DNA from 4 places in the Streptomyces sp. NPDC057002 genome. Region 3 is predicted to be linked to each of the others. Evidence: riboswitches for the same ligand, from Rfam matches in the RefSeq annotation. Region 3 holds a riboswitch; each other region holds the start of a gene.

Region 1 (3,670 bases), on a different contig from region 3:
CTCGGCGAGATCGGTCATGCGCAGGCGCTGTTCGGGGGACTCCGACAGAACGGACAGGATGGAGTAGTACAGGTGCGGCATGCCGGCGTCCTGCTGGAGCTGCCGGTCGATCGCGTCCTCCAGGAGCAGCGAGGAGGCGATGTACGCGCGCCAGGCGCGTTGCTCCTCGGGGGTGAGCCAGCGAGTCGTCATGCCGCCAGTGTAGGTTTGTTTCAAACTTGAACCAAGACCCGGCAGGCCCCGAGTCCCGCCGGTCCGCCGTCCCACCCGACCGGGGAGCGTCGATGCCTCACCCGTACGTCCTGCTGTCCGCCGCCGTCTCCCTCGACGGCTATCTGGACGACACCGGGCCCGAACGCCTGCTGCTGTCCGGCCCGGCCGACTTCGACCGGGTCGACGAGGTCCGGGCGTCCGTCGACGCGATCCTGGTCGGCGCCGGCACCATCCGTGCCGACAATCCGCGCCTGCTGGTCAACTCGGACGAGCGGCGGGCCGCCCGCATCGCCGCCGGCCGGCCGGAATACCCCCTCAAGGTCACCGTCAGCGGCTCCGGCGACCTCGACCCGGAGGCCCGTTTCTGGCACACCGGCGGCGAGAAGGTCCTCTACACGACCGACCAGGGCGCCGAGCGTGCCCGGGCCCTCGGCCTCGCCACCGACGTGGCCCCCCTCGGCGCCGACCTCGACTGGCGGCGGCTCCTCACCCACCTGCACGACGTACGGGGCGTACGGCGGCTCATGGTCGAGGGCGGCGGCCTGATCCACACCCAGCTCCTCACCCAGGGCCTCGCCGACGAACTCCAGCTGGTCCTCGCCCCGCTCTTCGTGGGCGATCCGCAGGCACCCCGCCTCTTCGGGCCCGGCGGCTACCAGGGCGGCCGGCTCCGGCTGCTGGAGACACGGCGCATCGAGGACGTGGTCCTCATGCGCTACGAACCCACCGCCCCGGGCACCGGCGCCCTCCCCACCGCCGCCGACCACCACTGGCTGGCCCTCGCCTGCGAACTGGCGGACCTCTGCCCGCCGTCGGACACGGCGTTCAGCGTGGGCGCGGTGGTCGTCGCGGCCGACGGCACGGAACTGGCCCGCGGCCACTCCCGCGAGGGCGGCGACCCCGTCGCGCACGCCGAGGAGGCGGCCCTGGCGAAGCTCGGCCCGTCCGACCCGCGCCTCGCCACCGCCACGGTCTACAGCAGCCTGGAGCCCTGCGCCCGCCGCGCCTCCCGCCCCGCACCCTGCGCCCGGCTGCTCCTCGACGCGGGCGTACGCCGGGTGGTCACGGCCTGGCGCGAGCCGGACACCTTCGTCCAGGGCGCCGACGGCAGCGGAGTCCTGGCGGCCGGCGGGGCGGAGGTCGTCGTCCTCCCGGAGCACGAGCACCGGGCCAAGGCCCCGAACCGCCATCTGCTGTAGCGGGCGGGTGGTCACGAGTGGTCCCGCGGATGGCGTACACTGGAATCACAACGACGCGGGGTGGAGCAGCTCGGTAGCTCGCTGGGCTCATAACCCAGAGGTCGCAGGTTCAAATCCTGTCCCCGCTACTGAAGGCCGAGGGCCGGAATCCAAAAGGATTCCGGCCCTCGGTGTTTTCCGGTTCTCCACACCCCGGTTACTGCCCGTGAGCGAAGCGCATCGCTCCGCAGAACAACTGACACACCGTCAATACCCAGCAGTCACTTGCGGAGCGGGCAACTCGCCCGATTTAAGCCGGTCATGGCAGGTAAGTCCGCACGAAAAAGGTTAATGATCAAGTGGAACCGCTGGAATCCACTCCCCGGGTCTATTAACGTTCGATAACGCAGCGCGGTCGTCCCAGCCGTCACAGAAGGCGGCTCCGTGCGCACGCGCCGAATCCCGAAAGGGAACCGGGGAACCACCACTTGGGGTGAATCGGGCGTAAACCGCCGTGGAAGCACGGTCTGTTTACGCGCGTAGGAGACCTTCCTGCTCCGAACCCGTCAGCTAACCCGGTAGGCGAGAAGGAAGGAAAGGAGTACGCCCACGTGGCGTCCAACCGGCCTGCCCCCGCGGCCCCGTTCGCGCGGAACCAGCGCGACACCGAGACTTTCGGCTACGGCGGTCAGCGCACCGACGAGGGCCCGTTCCAGGAGTGGAACCCCACCGAGGAATCCATCCGTCCCGTCCGTGGCCGGCATCGCGTCACCAAGCAGCGCGGCGGAGGGCTCGCCCGCAGCTCCACCGTCCTGGGCGTCGGCGTCATAGCCGCCGTGGGCGCGGGCGGCATGGCCAGCGCCCAGACCGGCAAGCCACCGGTGTCCATCTCCGTGTCGGACCTGCCCTCGGTGGGTTCCCTCATCTCGGACGACGACACCCCCGCGGGCTCCGCGACTCCGCTCAGCGGCCTCGGCGCGACGACCACAGCCGACACCGAGGAGAACTCCTCCGGCGCCGGCGAGGCGCTGCGCGCCCGGATCATGGCCCAGGTCGAGTACCAGCAGGACCAGATCGACACCAAGGCCGCGCAGGACGCCGCCGACGCCGCCGAGAAGGCGGCCGCCGAAGCCGTCGCCAAGGCGCAGGAGGAAGCCAAGGCCAAGGCCGCCGAGGCCAAGCGGAAGGCGGAGGAGGAGGCCAAGAAGAAGGCCGAGGCGGAGCGGCTCGCCGCCCTCGCCAAGCAGTTCACGCTGCCGACCTCCTCGTACACCCTCACCTCGACCTTCGGTCAGGCCGGCGCCTACTGGTCCTCCGGCTACCACACGGGCCTCGACTTCGCCGCCCCCACGGGCACGCCGATCAAGGCGGTGCACAGCGGCACCATCACCGAGGCGGGCTGGAACGGCTCGTACGGCTACAAGACGGTCCTCACCCTCGATGACGGCACGGAGATCTGGTACGCGCACCAGTCCTCCATCGGCGTCAGCGTCGGCCAGAAGGTCAGCACGGGCGATGTCATCGGCCGCGTCGGCGCCACCGGCAACGTCACCGGTGCCCATCTGCACCTCGAAGTTCACTCCGGTGGTTCCAGCGGCGGAATCGACCCGATGGCGTGGCTGCGGGGCAAGGGCCTTAACCCGTAAGCGCCACAAGCCAGTCGAAGCACCGGCAGCCCTGACGACGACCCCCCGACGTCAGGGCTGCCGGTTTCCGGCATGTCCGGCGGCTGTTCACAGGACCTTTGCGTCTGACCTGGAATGAGCCGCTCTGGCACGGCCGTTGACGAGAGGCATGACTTCCCTTCGCAAGCTCGGCTCCTCCGACCTCGAAATCTTCCCGCTCGCCCTCGGCGGCAACGTCTTCGGCTGGACCGCCGACGAGGCACAGTCCTTCGCCGTCCTCGACGCCTACACCGCCGCCGGCGGCAACTTCGTCGACACCGCCGACGTCTACTCGGCGTGGGTCGACGGCAACCAGGGCGGCGAGTCCGAGACGGTCCTCGGCAAGTGGCTTCAGGCGCGCGGCAACCGCGCCGATGTCGTCGTCGCCACGAAGGTCAGCCAGCACCCCGAGTTCCAGGGCCTGTCCGCCGCCAACATCAAGGCCGCCGCGGACGCCTCGCTGCGCCGCCTGCGCACCGACTACATCGACCTCTACTACACCCACTTCGACCGGCCCGACGTGCCGGTGGAGGAGATCATCGGGGCGCTCGACGAGCTGGTGAAGGCCGGGAAGGTGCGGCACATCGCCGCCTCCAACATCTCGGCGGAGCGGCT
Region 2 (3,670 bases), on a different contig from region 3:
CCCTCTACGACACGATGCGCTACGTCACGTGTGACGTGGAGACGGTCTGTCTGGGCCAGGCCGGGGCGGCCGCCACGGTGCTGCTGGCGGCGGGCACGCCGGGCAAGCGGTCCATGCTGCCGGACGCGCGTCTGGTGATCCATCAGCCCGCCCTGCCCGAGCCCGTCCAGGGACAGGCCAGCGATCTGGCGATCCAGGCCGACGAGCTGATGCGGATCCGGACCCGCATGGAGGAGATGCTCGCGCGGCACACCGGCCGCACCCGGGAACAGGTGAGCGAGGACATCGAGCGGGACAAGATCCTCACCGCCCAGGAGGCGGTGGAGTACGGCCTGGTGGACCGGATCATCCCCAACCGCAAGGCCACCATGGCCGCGCCGACCGGAAGGTGAGCCGCCGGTGCTGCCGCCCGAACTGCCTCCACTGCCCGCCCTGACCCGCGCGGAGGCGGAGCTGATCGACCGTTACCTCGAGGTCGTGGACCTGCTCGGCCGGATCAATCCGGCGCTGCACGGCGACACCTATCGCGGACTGCGCGCCGCCCAGGCCCTGGTCGGCAAGGCGGCCGCACTGCGTGACGCGCTGGCCGTGATGCACCAGCGGGGCGAGACGGAACTGCACGCCGACACTCTGGCCCGGGCCCTGCGGGTGCTGGACGGCGAGCGCCGCACCGCCCGCGTCACCCTGCCCCCGGAGTCCGTCGGTTGACCCTGATCCGGCTGATCCGTCGGCCCGGACGCCCGCTCTGTCGACGTGGCGTCCGGGCCTGAGTCGAAACGGGCCAAACGACGTACCGCTGTTCGGAGTAGACGGGACACCAATTTTTGGACCGTCACGGTTGCGCGACGCGAGGGGCGGAGGGGCGGAATAGGACATTCCGTCGCTGGTCCGGCGGTGCGCGGGGTGGTGGACACCGGCTCGAACACAGACGTGTCCACCCGAACGGGTGAGTGGTGAGTAACAACACAAATCCCCGGTTCCGTTGGGATTTCATGACAACCATCAGTCAAGATCCCTGACTGACGACAAGCCCCCGCCACAGCGGCGGGGCGATCCGGGCGGACGCCGAGTCCTGCCGCCGCCTGGATGACCGGTCGACAGGAGTGGATCGGCAGGAGTGGAGGACCCAAGCACGACGGGTCGCCGGGACGGTCACGCCATGACCGGACCCGAGCAGCCCTTGGGGTGAAGCCGCGTCAGCGGCCGGGCAACTTCGCCAGCCCGAATCCGACAGGTCATCCTTCACAGGCGGCTGACGAAGGGTTGCGCATGACTGCGCTCAATCGTGTCCCGTCGCTCATGGTCCGGGCCGGTACGGCCTCGGCCCTCACCATCGCCGCCGTGGGCGGCTCCATCGTGGCCCCCGGCTTCGCCTCCGAGGCATCGGCAGCCACGTCGGCGACCAAGGCACTCCAGATAGCGGCCTCGAAGAAGGGATCGCCCTACAAGTACGGCGCCACCGGCCCGCACCGGTTCGACTGCTCGGGCCTCACGCTGTACTCGTTCAAGAAGGTCGGCAAGAAGCTGCCGCGCACGGCCGCCCAGCAGTACAACAAGACCCGCCACATCTCCGCCCAGAACCGCAAGGCGGGAGACCTGGTGTTCTTCCACTCGGGCCGGAACGTGTACCACGTCGGTATCTACGCGGGTAAGAACAAGCTCTGGCACGCCCCGAAGAGCGGGGACGTGGTGCGGCTGCAGAAGATCTGGACCAAGAGCGTCTGGTACGGGCGCGTGAAGTGATCCACCCGGCGTGGGGGGGGGGCGGGGCGGCGCCCCCCCCCCCCCCCCCCCCGGGCCCCCGGCCCGCCGCGGGATAGACCCCCCGCGCACCGCCCCCGCCCACCCCCACCCCCCCCCCTCGGGGGGGGTGGGGGGGGCCGCCGCCCCCCTCCCCCCCCGCGGGGGGGGGGGCGGGCCCCCCCCCCCCCCCCCCGGGGGGGGGGGGGGGCCCCCCCCCCCCCCCCCCCCACGCCGGGAGCGTGACACGGGCTCAAGTGGCTACTCATCGCGCCATGGCCGAGCACAGTCCCTGCAGCGCGCCGACCGCGACTTCGTCGAGCTGCTCCAGGAGCTGCGGGTCAGCCACGACGGGCCTGATCGTGCTGGTGTTCGCTTTCAGCGGTTCCGTGCTGCTGGTCTGCGTCGGACTGTGGGGCGTGCTCCCCCGGCTGGTGCGACGGGCGGGGCTGCGGGAGGAGACGAGCGGCGGCCGCGAGGAGCCGGAGCCCGCCGTCGGGGAGGCGGCGCCCCAGGGCACCGTCAGGATCCCCGCACCGCGCCGGTGACAGGCTCTGCGGGGACGGTGGCGCGGACGTCGGTCGCGCCGGCGGGAGTGCGCGCACTCGAGGGCGGCACGCTGCGCTGAGGCTACGGTTCCTGCTGTCCCGCCGCCGTCACGGGCTCGGCCGGGACGGTCCACGGAAGTTCGACGGAGATGGTCTTGCCGCCCTCACGGGTGGGGCGGATCCTGAGCCTGCCTCCGCATTCGACGGTCAGCCAGCGGATGATGACCAGACCGCGGCCGTTGTCCTGCTGGACGGCGGCGGGGAGCCGTCTGGGGAGCCGCGGGTGACTGTCCGTGACCCCGATGCGCAGCCGTTCGTCGCGGTCGAGCACGAGGTCCACCGTGAACGTGGGCGACTGCCCGAAGGTGTGCTGGACGGCGTTGGTGGCGAGCTCGGAGATGATGAGCCGGATGGTGTCGGACACTTCCGTGCCCGCCGGCAGGCCCCACTCCGCCAGCGTGTCCACGACGTGGGCACGCGCTGCGGAGACCGAGGCGGGATCGCTCGGCAGAGTGACGGATGTTTCCAAATGGTCTGCCATGGCGACGTCGTCCCTTTCCCACGGGACCGCAGCCCGACACGGAGCGGACGGTTCGAGTACGGTCCCGGACTGGTGCTTCGCCGCCAGAGTGCCACCAGAACACCCGCGAAGGGCGGCGATCCACCAAGATATGCATATATCTGTCGCTCAAAGCGGTGAACTCTACGACGCGAGACCGTATTTGGGTGGCTCGGAAGGAGTAAGGAGAAGCCCATGCAGCACGGTCCCGCGGTGCGCCGCCGGAAACTGGGCGCCGAACTGCGCGCGCTGCGCACCTCGGCGGGCCTCACCAGCGGTGAGGCGGCCCGGCTGGTGGGCTGGCACCAGTCCAAGGTCAGCCGGATCGAGACGGGCACGAGCGGGGTGAAACCGGCCGATGTGCGGTTACTCCTCGACGCCTACGGTGTGACGGACTCCCAACTTCGCGAGCTGCTCCTGGTACTGGCGGGGTCCGACGACGGGGGCGGCAGACACCACTGGTGGCACGCCTACCGCGGGGTGCTGCCGCCGACCTACCGGGACTTCATCAGCCTGGAGTCCCAGGCCACCGCGATGCGCACGCTGGAGACCACCGTCGTCCCGGGGCTGCTCCAGACGCCCGAGTACGCGCGTGCGGTGACGAAGGCCGCGGTGGAGGGGCTGCCGGAGGACCGGCTGGACACGCTGGTCGAGGTGCGACTGGCCCGGCAGGACGTGCTGCGCGCGGATCCGCCGCTGGAACTGAGCGCCGTCCTGGACGAGGCCGTGCTGCGGCGGGAGGTGGGCGGGCCCGGGGTCATGGCCCGGCAGCTGGAACGGCTGGTCGAGGCGGCGCGCCTGCCCCAGGTGCGGCTCCAGGTAC
Region 3 (3,670 bases):
CTTCTTCAGCGTGTGGTAGACCTCGGCGCCCCAGCGCAGGGCCTCGGAGAAGGACTCCGCGCCGATCGGGGCGATCATGAACTCCTGGATGTCCACGTTGGAGTCGGCGTGCGAGCCGCCGTTCAGGATGTTCATCATCGGCACCGGCAGCAGGTGCGCGTTCGGGCCGCCCAGGTAGCGGAACAGCGGCAGGTCGCTGGCCTCGGAGGCGGCGTGGGCTACGGCGAGGGAGACGCCGAGGATGGCGTTGGCGCCGAGGGAGCCCTTGTTGTCGGTGGCGTCCAGGTCGAACATCGCCTGGTCGATCAGGCGCTGCTCGGTGGCGTCGTAGCCGACGAGCTCCGGGCCGATCTGCTCGATGACCGCGAGGACGGCCTTCTCCACACCCTTGCCGAGGTAGCGGTTCGAGTCGCCGTCACGCAGCTCGATGGCCTCGAAGGCGCCCGTGGAGGCGCCGGACGGGACGGCGGCACGACCGGTGCTGCCGTCGTCGAGGCCGACCTCGACCTCGACCGTGGGGTTGCCTCGGGAGTCCAGGATTTCCCGGGCTACGACGACGTCGATGGACGGCACGAGCATCTCCTTCTTATGTGACGCGGGTACGCGGGTCGCGAGGACCCGGCGAGGTGCGGGCCGTGGTGGCTCGCGACATGAGCCTAACCGGCTCCGGCCGATCGGCCACCGGGTCGCCCACCCGATGGACAGAACCGAGAGTAAATTGTTTCCGAACGGAACAAAGCCAGGTTGCAAAGACCGGCAGAAAAAAACCCCGCCCCGGCGCGCGTACGGGGGGAACACGCACCGGGGCGGGGAGCCCTTGAGAGCCGCTGCTTACTTCAGGTGCAGCTGCTGGCCCGGGTAGATGAGGTTGGCGTCCTGGACGATGTCCTTGTTCAGCTGGAACAGCTTCTCCCAGCCGCCCTCGACCTTCTTGTCCGACGCGATCGAGCTGAGGGTGTCGCCCTTGACGACCTTGTACTCGCCGTCGCCCTTCTTGACCTTCTTGCCGGTCGGGGTGGTGACGGTCTTCTTGGCGGCCGGGCGCTCGTCGGAGCGGGAGGCCGGCTGCTGCTCGGTCTGGCGGGACTCGGTGCCCTGCTGGCTCTGCTGCGAGGAGCCGCTGCCGGAGTCGTCCGAGGAGGAGCCGCCGCTGTAGCCGGCGCTCGACAGGCCCTTGCCGCAGACCGGCCAGGCACCCTTGCCCTGGCCCGCGAGGACCTTCTCGCCGATCTCGATCTGCTGCTCCTTGGTGGCCTGGTCGGCGGTGGCGGCGTACTTGGTGCCGCCGTAGCCGGACCAGGTGGAGGCGGAGAACTGCAGACCGCCGTAGTAGCCGTTGCCGGTGTTGATGGACCAGTTGCCGCCGGCCTCGCACTGGGCGACGGTGTCCCACTCGGAGGCGGTGGCGGCGGAGGCGCCGCCGGCGGCCATCAGCGGGGCGGCGACAGCGGCGCCGGTGACACCGGCGACGGCGATGGCACGGCTGGCCTTGGACGGACGGCGGTGCTTGCCCTTGCTGGAAAACAGCATGGAAGGATCCCCTCACCGACGCCTGCGAGGTGAGCTGTCGGGTTCGGGCCGGTTGAGTTGCCCGGCCGCGCCCCTCCCGGGACACGGCTTCACCCCAAGCCCTTCCGGCGCAACTGGCCGGTCGGGCACCTACCTTGGGTCCCCCGCTCCTGCCTACGGCGCTTGACGCGACGACTGTTCCCGTACGGCCGCTGGCAGGATTCGGCGTTGCGGCAGCCGGGGCTCGTGGTGACGAGCGGTCCCGACCGTAGCCACGCGATCCGCTGAATTTCAAAGACGATCAGGGCTTCTGAGATCTATCTCTCACGAGCCCCAAACGGGACATTAGCCGCGAAACATGACGCGAACTCGCGCGGTTTCGGGGCGACTTCCGCCCTCGTTTCCGCACTGCCCGAACAGCTACTTCTCGTCCGCTTCGCCCTCGACCGTGAGCGTCTGACCGGGGCGGATGAGGTCCGGGTCGGCGCCGACGGCCTTCTTGTTGCCGTCGTAGAGCTCGTGCCATCCGCCGCTGATGTCAAGGGAGTCGGCGATGGACCAGAGACTGTCGCCGATACCGACGATGTAGGCACCCTCGGACGTGTCGTCGGAGCCCTCGTCACCGCGCGAGGCGTGACGGCCCGTGGACTCGTCCGTACGGCCGTTCTCGGGCGGGAGGGTTTCGTCGGCGCTGGGGCCTCGGTGACGGCCGGAGCCGGTGTCGGATCCGTCCTCGGTGCCGGCGGACGCCGAAGGGTTGTCGTCCTGCCCCGAGTTGTCGGACTTGTCACGCTCGGGCGTGGCCGACGGGGAGCTTTCGGGCTCCTGACCCTGCGAGCTGGAGTCCTCGGATTCGGGCGACTTGTCGGACTCGGCGGTTTCGTCCTTCGACGTCGACGGCGCGTCAGGGGACGGCGAGTCGGACGACGAAGGGGACGAGCCGAGGGAGTCGAGCAATCCGGGCGAGTCCGATGAACCGGACGAGTCGGGTGATTCGGAGGTGTCCGACCCCTTGTCCTGCTCGAGGCCGGAGAGCAGTCCACAGGTGCGCCAGGCACCGGCTCCCTGCTCGGCGAGGATTCTCTCGGCCACGGCTATCTGCTGGGAACGGCTGGCCAGGTCGGCACTCGGGGCGTAGTCGAGGCCGCCGTGGTTCTCCCAGTCCTCCTGCGACAACTGCAGGCCGCCGAAGTAACCGTTGCCACTGTTCTGGCTCCAGGCGCCGCCGGTCTCGCAGTCCGCGACCCGGTCCCAGGTCGTGCCGTCGGCAGCGCTGGCGCCGGAGGCTCCGAGGAGCGGGATCGCGATGGCGGAGCCGGTCACTCCGGCCGCGACGAGGAGAGCCGGAGCCTGGCGGGGGCGACGGTGCCGACCGTTCCCGGAGAGCATACGGAGACCTTTCGCGAGAGGAGCAGTGACCAGCGCGCCGCAGGTTTTCCCGGGCCACGCTGATGATGGGTGAACGTATAGGCAGACGATCACTTGTCACAAGTTAATGCCGCGTAGATCACGTGAAGATCACAAGTCTGACGGCGTGTCACCTTTGAGTGGGCGTGAACTCCACCGGCAGGGTGCGCAGCCCGCGCATGATCAGGCCGCCGCGCCACCGCAGCTCGGCCGGGTCGGCCGCGAGCCTCAGGTCCGGGAGGCGGGTGAGGAGCGTGGCGAGGGCGGTCTGGCCCTCCAGGCGGGCGAGCGGGGCGCCGAGGCAGTAGTGGATGCCGTGGCCGTACCCGAGGTGCTGGTTGTCGCGGCGGGCGAGGTCGAGCACGTCCGGATCGGCGAACCGCTCCGGGTCCCGGTCGGCGGCGGCCAGGACGACGAGGACCGGGTCGCCGGCCTCGATGTGCTGTCCGCCGATGGTGAGGGGCTGCGTGGCGAAGCGCCAGGTGGCGAGTTCGACGGGTCCGTCGAAGCGCAGGAGTTCCTCGACGCCGGTCTCCAGGAGGCCTCTCTCCCCGGCGGCGAGGGACGCCTGGAGCCGGGTGCGCTGCTCGGGGTGGGTGAGCAGGGCGTAGGTGCCGTTGCCGATCAGGTTCACGGTCGTCTCGAAACCGGCGAACAGCAGGATGAAGGCCATGGCGGCGGCCTCGTTCTCGGTGAGGTGCTCGCCGTGGTCGGAGGCGCGGATGAGACCGGAGATGAGGTCCTCGCCGGGGGC
Region 4 (3,670 bases), on a different contig from region 3:
CGGCTGGCCCCAGGCGCTGCGCAGGGTGGAGCGCGTCAGATAGAGCCGTTCCCGCGCGCGCGTGATGCCCACGTACGCCAGGCGCCGCTCCTCCTCCAGTTCCTTGGTCTGGCCGAGGGCGCGCATGTGGGGGAAGACGCCGTCCTCCATGCCGGTCAGGAAGACGACCGGGAACTCCAGGCCCTTGGCGGTGTGCAGGGTCATCAGGGTGATGACGCCGTCGCCGTCCTCCTCGTCGGGGATCTGGTCGGAGTCGGCGACCAGTGCGACCTTCTCGAGGAAGTCGGCCAGGGTGCCCTGCTCGTCCTCGCCGCGCTCCTGCTCGAACTCCATGGCGACGGCGGCGAGTTCTTGGAGGTTCTCGATCCGGGTCTCGTCCTGGGGGTCGGTGGAGGCCTGCAGTTCGGCGAGGTATCCGGTGCGCTCCAGGATCGCCTCCAGCACGGTGGCGGGCCCGGCGCCGGACTCGACGACCGTACGGAGGTCCTCCATCAGCGTGTTGAACCGCTTGACGGCGTTGGTGGAGCGCGCGGCCATGCCGTACGCCTCGTCGACGCGCTTCAGCGCCTGCGGGAAGCTGATCTTCTCCCGCTGGGAGAGGGCGTCGATCATCGCCTCGGCGCGGTCGCCGATGCCGCGCTTGGGCACATTGAGGATCCGGCGCAGCGGCACCGAGTCCTCCGGGTTGGCCAGCACGCGCAGGTAGGCCAGGACGTCCCGGACCTCCTTGCGCTCGTAGAAGCGGACGCCGCCGACGACCTTGTAGGGCAGGCCGACGCGGATGAAGATCTCTTCGAAGACACGGGACTGGGCGTTGGTGCGGTAGAAGACGGCGACGTCGCCGGCCTTCGCCTCGCCGGCGTCGGTGAGACGGTCTATCTCGTCGGCGACGAACTGCGCCTCGTCGTGCTCGGTGTCGGCGACGTAGCCGGTGATCTGCGCGCCGGTGCCCGCGTTGGTCCACAGGTTCTTGGGGCGGCGGGACTCGTTGCGCTCGATGACCGCGTTGGCCGCGCTGAGGATCGTCTGGGTGGAGCGGTAGTTCTGCTCCAGCAGGATCGTCGTCGCGTCCGGGTAGTCCTCCTCGAACTGGAGGATGTTGCGGATCGTCGCGCCGCGGAAGGCGTAGATCGACTGGTCGGCGTCACCCACCACGCACAGCTCGGCGGGCGGCAGGTCGTCCGCGCTGGGCGGTACGTCGACGGGGTGCTCGGAGGTGCCCACGAGCTCCCGGACGAGGGCGTACTGGGCGTGGTTGGTGTCCTGGTACTCGTCCACGAGGACGTGGCGGAAGCGGCGGCGGTAGTGCTCGGCGACGTCAGGGAAGGCGCGCAGCAGGTTGACCGTCGTCATGATCAGGTCGTCGAAGTCGAGGGCGTTCGCCTCGCGCAGCCGCGACTGGTACATCGCGTAGGCCTGGGCGAGGGTCTTCTCGAAGCCGTCGCCGGCCTGGGCGGCGAAGTCCTCCTCGTCGATCAGCTCGTTCTTCAGGTTGCTGATCTTGGCGCTGAAGGACTTCGGCGGGAAGCGCTTGGGGTCGAGGTCCAGGTCGCGGCAGACCAGGGCCATCAGGCGCTTGGAGTCGGCGGCGTCGTAGATCGAGAAGCTCGAGGTGAAGCCGAGCTTCTTGCTCTCCCGGCGCAGGATGCGTACGCAGGCGCTGTGGAACGTCATCACCCACATGGCGTTCGCGCGCGGGCCGACGAGCTGCTCGACGCGCTCCTTCATCTCGCCGGCGGCCTTGTTGGTGAAGGTGATGGCGAGGATCTGGCCCGGGTGGACGTCCCGCTCGGCGAGCAGGTGGGCGATGCGGTGTGTGAGCACGCGGGTCTTGCCGGAGCCGGCGCCGGCCACGATGAGCAGTGGGGAGCCGGAGTGTGTGACGGCGGCGCGCTGGTTGTCGTTCAGCCCCTCCAGGAGCGTGGCGGCGTCCACCGGCGGGCGCGGGGCGCCGTCCCGGTAGTAGGCGTCGCGGTCCGGCGGTACGTCGAACTTCCCGCCGAACAGATCGTCCGGAACCGGCTCCGGTCCGTGATCGTCCTCGGGCGGCGGCGGGGGCTCGTCCGCGGGGCCCCGCTGGGCCTGGAGGTCCGCCAGGAAGCTGTCGTCAAAGAGGCTGCTCATCGCTCTCCGAGTCTAGGGCGCCCCACTGACAGCCCGCCGCCGCCCCGAGAACATCGCCGAAAGGACCCCCCTGTCACCCTCCAGGTGCACGTGATCACAGGCCGCTACGGACTTCACAATTGCGTATGAACAGTGACCAACCCCCCTCGATCGATCACTCTCGGCGACGCTCATGAGTAAGGTCACGGAAATGTATCGGGCATATCACCCATCAACCTTCACAAGGGCCACACGAGTTGGCTACCGTGCGAGGAGGTCACACGACCCCCACCGGCGAACGTCGCCGGGCCGCGTGGCCTCCGCCGAGTCAGGCGTGCCGCAGCGGCCGCCAGAGCCGGGGACCCAACCGAGACCCCGGGGTGAATCGGCCCGACTCCCTTTCCGGAGACGGCCGTAGGGCAACCCTTCCGAACCACCCGCCCGAACCCGACAGCTAACCCGGTAGGCGGAGCATGGAAGGAGTCGCCTCCCTTGGCGTCGCACCGCAAGTCGCGTCCTACGGGTTCGCGCGTTGCAGGCATACGGACCCCCGCCCTCGCGACGGCGGCCCTCACCTCCGTGGCCCTGCTGTCCCAGTCGGCCAACGCCGCCCCCGAGGCCGACGACAAGCCCAGCCTGGAGGAAGTCGAGAAGAAGGTCGACGACCTCTACCGCCAGGCGGGGTCCGCGACCGAGAAGTACAACGGCGCCAAGGAGAAGACCGCCAAGCAGCGCAAGCGCGTCGACACCCTCCTCGACGACGTCGCGAAGCGCACCCAGAAGCTGAACGAGGCGCGGGAGGAGCTGGGCACCTTCGCCGCCGCCCAGTACCGCACCGGCGCCTCCACCCCGGACACGGCGACGTTCCTGCTCGCGGACACCCCGCAGGACTACTTCGACCAGACCCAGCTGATGGACCGGATGACCGGCCGTCAGAAGGTGGCGGTCGACGACTACATCACTCAGCAGTCAGAGACGATGGAGAAGCGTCAGGAGGCCGCCGAGAGCCTCGAGACGCTCACCGAGTCGCAGGGCGACCTGAAGACGGCCAAGGCGACCGTCCAGCGGAAGCTCGCCGACGCCCGCGAGCTGCTGTCGAAGCTGACCGCCGAGGAGAAGGCGCGGCTCGCGGCGATCGAGAAGGAGAAGCAGGAGGAGGCCGCCCGCAAGGCCGCCGAGCTGGCCCGGCAGCAGGCCGAGCAGCAGAAGCAGCAGGAACAGGAACAGGAGGCCGCCCAGCAGCAGGACAGCGGCTCCTCCTCGACGGGTTCGTCCTCGTCGTCCACCGCGCCCGACTCCTCGTACGCCACCAAGGCCGACAAGGCGCTCGCCTTCGCCCGCGCCCAGATCGGCAAGCCGTACGTCTGGGGCGCCACCGGCCCCGGCTCCTACGACTGCTCCGGCCTCACCCAGGCCGCCTGGAAGGCCGCCGGGGTGACCCTGCCGCGCACGACGTACGACCAGGTCAACGCCGGCACCACGGTCCCCCTGGCCGACGCCCGGCCCGGTGACCTGGTCTTCTTCTACGACGATGTCACCCACGTCGGCATCTACATCGGCAACGGCA

What was found. Region 3 has a riboswitch for cyclic di-AMP ahead of ACFT32_RS30735 (transglycosylase family protein). Riboswitches for the same ligand answer to the same signal wherever they lie in the genome.
Region 1: it holds a riboswitch for cyclic di-AMP, as region 3 does, so the genes downstream of both, ACFT32_RS24125 (M23 family metallopeptidase) here and ACFT32_RS30735 (transglycosylase family protein) in region 3, are expected to answer to the same signal.
Region 2: it holds a riboswitch for cyclic di-AMP, as region 3 does, so the genes downstream of both, ACFT32_RS08525 (C40 family peptidase) here and ACFT32_RS30735 (transglycosylase family protein) in region 3, are expected to answer to the same signal.
Region 4: it holds a riboswitch for cyclic di-AMP, as region 3 does, so the genes downstream of both, ACFT32_RS16430 (NlpC/P60 family protein) here and ACFT32_RS30735 (transglycosylase family protein) in region 3, are expected to answer to the same signal.

The regions. Positions count from the first base shown of each region.
Region 1 is NZ_JBHURZ010000004.1:889,241-892,910, forward strand. It holds gene ACFT32_RS24110 (MarR family winged helix-turn-helix transcriptional regulator) at 1-192, opposite strand, end outside; gene ACFT32_RS24115 (dihydrofolate reductase family protein) at 285-1,412, shown strand; tRNA gene ACFT32_RS24120 (tRNA-Met) at 1,467-1,540, shown strand; cyclic di-AMP (ydaO/yuaA leader) riboswitch at 1,835-1,991, shown strand; gene ACFT32_RS24125 (M23 family metallopeptidase) at 2,003-3,037, shown strand; gene ACFT32_RS24130 (aldo/keto reductase) at 3,186-3,670, shown strand, end outside.
Region 2 is NZ_JBHURZ010000002.1:95,163-98,832, reverse strand. It holds gene ACFT32_RS08535 (ATP-dependent Clp protease proteolytic subunit) at 1-392, shown strand, start outside; gene ACFT32_RS08530 (hypothetical protein) at 400-708, shown strand; cyclic di-AMP (ydaO/yuaA leader) riboswitch at 1,054-1,266, shown strand; gene ACFT32_RS08525 (C40 family peptidase) at 1,270-1,743, shown strand; gene ACFT32_RS08520 (hypothetical protein) at 2,103-2,288, shown strand; gene ACFT32_RS08515 (ATP-binding protein) at 2,371-2,829, opposite strand; gene ACFT32_RS08510 (helix-turn-helix domain-containing protein) at 3,043-3,670, shown strand, end outside.
Region 3 is NZ_JBHURZ010000006.1:546,765-550,434, reverse strand. It holds gene eno (phosphopyruvate hydratase) at 1-573, opposite strand, end outside; gene ACFT32_RS30735 (transglycosylase family protein) at 832-1,530, opposite strand; cyclic di-AMP (ydaO/yuaA leader) riboswitch at 1,535-1,701, opposite strand; gene ACFT32_RS30730 (transglycosylase family protein) at 1,930-2,898, opposite strand; gene ACFT32_RS30725 (cytochrome P450) at 3,047-3,670, opposite strand, start outside.
Region 4 is NZ_JBHURZ010000003.1:423,603-427,272, reverse strand. It holds gene pcrA (DNA helicase PcrA) at 1-2,124, opposite strand, end outside; cyclic di-AMP (ydaO/yuaA leader) riboswitch at 2,429-2,587, shown strand; gene ACFT32_RS16430 (NlpC/P60 family protein) at 2,596-3,670, shown strand, end outside.